3 regions of the Sphingopyxis sp. NFH-91 genome follow, and region 1 is predicted to be linked to each of the others. Evidence: predicted binding sites of a transcription regulator. Region 1 holds the regulator's gene; each other region holds the start of a gene.

Region 1 (2,253 bases):
CGGCCGCGAACAGGGACCGCGGCGGATTTCGGGGCTGCCCCTAGCATGGCGACAAGCACGCTTCAAACGCCCATTGCCGCGCAAACGCTTTCATGGTTCGGCGCCTTGCCGGCGGCGCTCGAGAGGCGCCTGGAGACCGAGTGCGAGCGGCTGCCGCTCTGGCTTCCCGTGGCCTTCGGCGCGGGGATCGCGCTGTGGGTCGCTTTGCCGACCGCGGCGCAATGGATCGGGCTTCTTTGCGCCATGGCGGGGATGGCGGTGCTGCTCGCACAGCCGCGCCCCGACCTGCTCGTGACCGGCGACGGGCGGCATATCGCGGCCGCCGTGCCGGGCGGCGGCTATGCCATGCTGCGCGATCGTGCCGGCGATTTCGTACGCGACGCGATGGCCGAAGCGGCGGGGATCGACACGCCGCTCGTTGCGCTCGGCGATCTCGACCATGTCGATTGCAATCGCGATTTCTGCCGCTGGACACAGGGCAGAGGCGATGCGCCGCGCGTCATCCTCGCCGCGCACGGCGCGACCGGATCGCGGGTGAGGAGATGGCGGCCGCCTGCGCCGCCGCCGATGTGGTCATCAGCGAACGCTGGCTACCGCGCGAATGCGTCGCGCGCTGGCTGACGATCGACCGCGATACGCTGGAACAAAGCGGCGGCCTTGTGCTCTATCTGGGCACAAAGCCGCGGCTCGTTTCGGCGCTGCGCGCGGGCGATACGCATCCATGGCGTCGCCCGCACGAGCTTAGTGGTAACGACGAAGCAGTCCCGACAGCCGACCTTGCACCATAACGCGATCGGCTTCGTAACGCTGCGGTTCATAGGCGCTGTTGGCGGGATCGAGGCGCACCATCCGGCCTTCGCGGTGGAAATATTTGAGCGTTGCGTCCTGTCCGTCGACGAGCGCGACGACGATATCGCCCTCGCGCGCGGTACTAGCCTTCTGGATCAGCGCATAATCGCCGTCGAAAATCCCCGCCTCGACCATCGAGTCGCCCGATACTTCGAGCGCATAATGTTCGCCCGCGCCGAGCAACGCGGCGGGAACGGCGAGCCGGTTATAATCCTCGAACGCCTCGATCGGGACGCCCGCTGCAATCTTGCCGTGCAGCGGCACTTCGATAATGTCGTTCGCGGCGATGGGCTTCAGCGCCGGTGCGGGCTTGCGCAGCGGCACCACATTGTCGCTTTCGCTCCGTGTTTTGGGTTTGGCCGCGTCGGGCAGCTTCAACACTTCGAGCGCGCGCGCACGATTGGGCAGGCGGCGCAGGAAGCCGCGCTCCTCCAGCGCACTGATCAGCCGGTGGATGCCCGATTTCGACTTGAGGCCCAGCGCCTCCTTCATTTCCTCGAACGACGGCGAGATGCCGCTGGCGTCGAGCCGTTCCTGGATGAAGTGGAGCAGTTCATGCTGCTTCGCGGTCAACATCGGTCGTTCTCCATGATGGCGTTGCCGGACATAAGGGGAACGATAGTGGAACAGACCGGAACTTGTCAAGCGATCGCGATATAGCTTGCAAGCTCCCCCGCCGCGCGGGGTGCCGCGCCGATATCGCGGACGATCAGCGCGTTGGCGGAGATCAGCGGTTGCGTCTGGCCGCTGTCCTGTCCGTCGCAGGGGGTGAGCAGCCCCTTGTCGAGGCGCGCGCGCAAATAATCGCGCCTTGCCCCGCCGGGGCCGAGTGGAACCGCGAGTGGCGCCTTTTCCAACACCGGCAGCGGCGCGGCCGCCCCGGCAAGGTGGCGGACGAGCGGTAGCACAAAGAGCGTCGCGGTCACGAACGCCGACGACGGATTACCCGGCAGGCCGAGCAGGATCGCATCGCCGATCCGGCCGGCGATCAGCGGCTTGCCGGGGCGCATCGCGATCTTCCAGAAATCGAGCAGCCCGCCCGCATCGTCGAGCGCGCCGCGGACATGGTCGTGATCGCCCACCGACGCGCCGCCAACGGTAACGATGACATCGTGCCGCCGCGCCATATCGCCCAATATATTGGCGAGAACGCCGCGATCGTCGCGCGCGCGCAGTGGCAGCGTGACGTCCGCGGGTTCGGCGGCGAGCATCGCGGCGAGCATGGTGCCGTTGCTGTCGGGTATCTGGCCGGGCGCGAGCGCACGCCCGGGCGCGACCAGTTCGTCGCCTGTCGTCAGGATCGCGACGCGCGGGCGTCCCCCGACGATCAGGTCGCCCGCACCGCCCATGATGGCGGCGGCGAGCGCGCCGGGAGAGAGGCGACATCCCGCCGTGAGCAAATGT
Region 2 (2,253 bases), on a different contig from region 1:
ATCTATGCGCGCGCGCTCGGCGAGATTCGCCGCGGCAAGAAGTGCTCGCACTGGATGTGGTTCATATTCCCGCAGCTGGCAGGCCTTGGCCGAAGCGCGACGTCGAAGCTCTACGGTCTCGCGGGAGCCGATGAGGCGCGGGCCTATCTGGCCCATCCGCTTCTCGGCGCGCGCTATGCCGAATGCGTCGAGGCGATCCAGGACCTGCCCGCAAGCGACCCGGTGGCGGTCTTCGGCGAGGTCGACACCGTCAAGCTGCGTTCGTCGCTGACGTTGTTCGAGGCCGTGAGCCGGCGGCCGCTCTTCTCCGCCGCGCTCATCCGCTGGTTCGGCGGCGAGCGCGATGAGCGCACCCTGGGCCTGCTCAGCCGCGACGACAGCATGCCGTGACGCCGACGCGTGTCAGCCGCGCGGATTGCGAAACAGCGGCAGCATCCGGTGAAGCACTTCGTCCTTGTCGAAAAAATGATGCTTGAGCGCGCCGAGAACATGCAGCCCAAGCACGACGTAAATGGCCTTCACCATCAGCTTGTGTATGTCGCCGAGCTCTTCCGCGAGATCCTCATTCAGCGGTAGCGGAAGATTGGGTGCGGGCACGGCGCCGTAAAGCGGCACTTCGGGCGCGCCGCCCGCCGACGCTGCGGCCCAGCCGAGAAGCGGGGCGCCGATCATCAGCACATAAAAGAGGATATGGGTCGTGCGCGCGAGCAGCCGTTCCCATGACGGCATGCCGCCGGGGAAGGCCGGCCAGGGATGGCCGAAGCGCCAGCCGAGCCGGATAAGGCTGAGCGCGAGGATCGTGATCCCGACCGATTTGTGCAGCTGATAATAGCCGAGTTTCTCGCTGTCCGAGGCGTCCTCCATCCAGCCGCCAAAGGTGGCATTGGCGATGATCAGGATGGCGATCGTCCAGTGCAGGACGATCGAGACGGTGGAATAGCGGCTGTGCTTCTCGCGCATGATTCGCCTCGCAATAGGTCCGTCACCGGTCTTCCAATGCTTTGGCGGCGATCCTCGTTCCGTCAGCACGACGCAGCCGTCACGATCATGAGCCCAATTTGTTGCGCTTTTACAGAGGCTGAGCGGAAGGCGCACACCGATTCCCGGCGGTTCGTCGCGGCCCGCTTGACGCGCCCTTTGACTCGGTGGAACATAAAGGGAACATTTGAGTCGATATTCCCATGAGCACGACGCCCCAATCTGCACCTCGGCCAAGTGCCAGAGATATCGACGTGCTTCGCGCGGCGGTGGCGCGTGCAGCCGCCTCGCGCGGGCCGGTCCTGCCGTTCGGCGTCGGGCCGGTCGATCATCTTCTCGCTGGCGGCGGGCTCGATGGCGCAGGCCTGCATGAGGTCGCGGGCGCCTCGGCAAGCTGGAGCGACGACGCTGCGGCAACGCTCTTCGCGGCTGGAATCGCGTCGCGCTTCGCGGCGGCGCCCGACGTGTCGGCGCTCTGGGCGCTCACGCGGTTCGATCTCTATGCCCCCGGTCTCGAACAGGCGGGGCTCGGTCCGGACCGCGTGCTCTATGCTCAAGGCAGGACCGACAAGGAACTGCTGGCGCTGTGCGAGGACGCGCTGCGCGATGGTTCGCTCGCCTGCGTCGTTGCCGAAGTGAAAGCGGCCGATCAGACCGCGACGCGCCGGCTGCAACTGGCCGCATCCGAGGGCAACACGCCGATGATCCTCTATCGCCGGTACCGGCGTTACGGCCAATGCCCGCTCGCCGATCCGTCGCTCGCAATGACCCGCTGGCGCATCGGCATCTTGTCGTCGGGCCGCCTCGCCTCGCCCGGCGTCGGGCGCGGGCGCTGGAATGTCGAGCTGGTCCGGCAGCGCGGCGGGCCGCCTTTTTCCCTCGAACTGGAGGCGTGCGATGACCAGGGTCGCCTCGCTCTTCCTGCCGCAACTGCCGATCGAGCGGTTGCGCCGGGCAGAACGGACACCGTTGCATTCGGGCACGCCGCCTGATCGGGCGCGGGCTGGTCCGCGCTGCCCCGAGCCTGTCGACGACAATCCCGGCACCTGTTCGGTGCCGCGCGGCGGCGGCTGGCGTCCGGGCGCGCGCTGGGCGCAAGGCACGCACTCCGGCAGGCCGTCGCTCGACGCCCTCCCGGCGCACCAGCGACCGACGATGCGCGAGCTGGGACGGCGGAGCGAAGCTGCCGCACCGGTGTTCCGGGCGTTGCGCTCGGACGACGGGACGTCGGGCGGGCTCGCTGCGCCGCTGCCGCCGCTCTGGGGCCTCCGTCCG
Region 3 (2,253 bases), on a different contig from region 1:
GGCTGCGGTCGGTCAGGAACAGGCTCGACGGGTTGCTGACCTCGCCCAGCCCCTCCTCGCCCATCGCGAAGACGCCGATTTCGTCGGTGCCGCCAAAGCGGTTCTTCACCGCGCGCAGGATGCGATATTGGTGGCTGCGCTCGCCCTCGAACGCCAGCACCGTATCGACCATATGTTCCAGCACGCGCGGACCTGCGATCGTGCCATCCTTGGTGACATGCCCGACGAGGACGATCGCCGCGCCGCCGTCCTTGGCATAGCGGATCAGTTCCTGCGCGCTCGCGCGGACCTGACTCACCGTTCCCGGCGCGCTGTCGATGAGGTCGCTGTGCATCGTCTGGATCGAATCGATGACGACGAAATCGGCGTCGCGGCTGTCGAGCGTCGCCAATATGTCGCGCACCGACGTCGCGCTCGCCAGCGCGACCGGCGCATCGCCGAGCCCCAGCCGCTGCGCGCGCAGCCGCACCTGACCCGCCGCTTCCTCGCCGCTGATATAGACGACCGACTTGCCCGCCTTCGCGAGCCGCCCGGCCGCTTGCAACAACAAGGTCGACTTGCCGATCCCCGGATCGCCGCCGATCAGCGTAGCCGATCCGGCGACGAAGCCGCCGCCGAGCGCCCGGTCGAATTCGGCGATGCCGCACAGCATCCGCTCCGGCATCGGGCTATGCTCGCCCAGCGTCTCGAGCGCCAGCGAACGGCCGCCTTTCGACAGGTCGTGCTTGGCTGAAAAGACGGTTTCGCTCGCCTCTTCGACCAGGGTATTCCACTCGCCGCAATCGGCGCATTGCCCCTGCCACCGGTACGAGACCGACCCGCAATTCTGGCAGACATATTGACGCTTAGCTTTGGCCATGCGGCTCGCATAATCGGAACAAAGATGGAACGCCAGCGCTTTCCTCTCGGTCATTGCGAGGAGCGTAGCGACGCGGCAATCTCCCGCTCTCGACTTTGCGCAAGGCGATGGCTGGAGATTGCTTCGCTTCGCTCGCAATGACGATCAAACCCCTTTACGGCAGCTTCAAACCCGAATCACCTTCGCACAGGAAAGCTCCGCGCCATGAAATTCTTCGCCGACACTGCCGAAATCGCCGACATCAAGGAACTGGCCGCAACGGGATTGCTCGATGGCGTCACCACCAACCCGTCGCTGATCGCCAAGTCGGGCCGAGACTTCAAGGAAGTGACGAAGGAAATCTGCGCACTCGTCGATGGCCCGGTCTCGGCGGAAGTCGTCGCGCTCGACCATGAAACGATGATGAAGGAGGCCGAGATCCTCCGCAAGATCGCCGACAATGTCTGCATCAAGGTGCCGCTGACGATCGACGGGCTCAAGACCTGCAAGGCGCTGACCGGCGACGGCACGATGGTCAATGTCACGCTCTGCTTCTCGGCGACGCAGGCGCTGCTCGCGGCAAAGGCGGGCGCGACCTTCGTTTCGCCCTTCGTCGGTCGCCACGACGACAATGGTTTCGACGGCATGCAGTTGATCGCCGACATCCGGCTGATCTACGACAATTATGCGTTCGAGACCGAAATCCTGGTCGCGAGCGTGCGCCACGGCATCCATGTCCTCGAAGCCGCCAAGATCGGCGCCGATGTGATGACCGCGCCGCCGTCGGTCATCAGGGGATTGTTCAAGCATGTCCTGACCGAAAAGGGCATCGAAGGCTTCCTGGCCGACTGGGCCAAGACCGGGCAGTCGATCTGACCCCTACAAAACCCAAAACAGTCGTGTGTCCCCGCGAAGGCGGGGATCCATCTCCCGCCGGCTCAAAATGGCACCTTCCGGAGATGGGCTCCCGCCTTCGCGGGAGCACACCGTTATTTGGCTCAGCTTTCCAGTTGACGTAAACGTCAACCTCCCGCGATACTCGTCCGAAAGGGAGAGATTCGCGATGACCGACACCACCATTCTTACCGAACGCCGCGGCCATGTGCTGATCGTCACGATCAACCGCCCCGAGGTGCGCAACGCGGTCAACGCCGCGGTCCACGTCGGCATCGGCACCGCGCTCGAAACCGCCGAGAACGACCCCGAAATCCGCGCCGTCGTCATCACCGGCGCGGGCGACAAGAGCTTTTGCGCCGGCGCCGACCTCGTCGCCCTGTCGCGCGGCGAGAGCCTCGCGCCGTCGGACCCCGATCAGCTTGCATGGGGCTTCGCGGGCATGGTGTCGCACCCGATCTCGAAGCCGATCATTGCCGCGGTCAACGGCTTCGCTTTCGGCGGCGGCTGCGAGATCGCGC

What was found. Region 1 encodes LexA, which represses DNA repair genes until DNA is damaged. Its sites were predicted from a motif close to GTTCCNCNCTTGTTCT; they were not measured.
Region 2: L0963_RS17340 (ImuA family protein) is a predicted target of LexA. The motif match lies at 1,148-1,163, and genes of this name have one in related genera.
Region 3: radA (DNA repair protein RadA) is a predicted target of LexA. The motif match lies at 875-890, and genes of this name have one in related genera.

Annotation. Positions count from the first base shown of each region.
Region 1 covers NZ_JACBGA010000006.1:132,633-134,885, forward strand. Annotated here, with positions in the region: gene L0963_RS14060 (hypothetical protein) at 46-621, shown strand; gene lexA (transcriptional repressor LexA) at 742-1,425, opposite strand; gene L0963_RS14070 (molybdopterin molybdotransferase MoeA) at 1,491-2,253, opposite strand, start outside.
Region 2 covers NZ_JACBGA010000010.1:14,269-16,521, reverse strand. Annotated here, with positions in the region: gene L0963_RS17350 (DUF1810 domain-containing protein) at 1-390, shown strand, start outside; gene L0963_RS17345 (cytochrome b) at 403-960, opposite strand; gene L0963_RS17340 (ImuA family protein) at 1,182-1,970, shown strand; gene L0963_RS17335 (DUF6504 family protein) at 1,876-2,253, shown strand, end outside.
Region 3 covers NZ_JACBGA010000008.1:59,086-61,338, reverse strand. Annotated here, with positions in the region: gene radA (DNA repair protein RadA) at 1-859, opposite strand, end outside; gene fsa (fructose-6-phosphate aldolase) at 1,064-1,714, shown strand; gene L0963_RS16460 (enoyl-CoA hydratase-related protein) at 1,902-2,253, shown strand, end outside.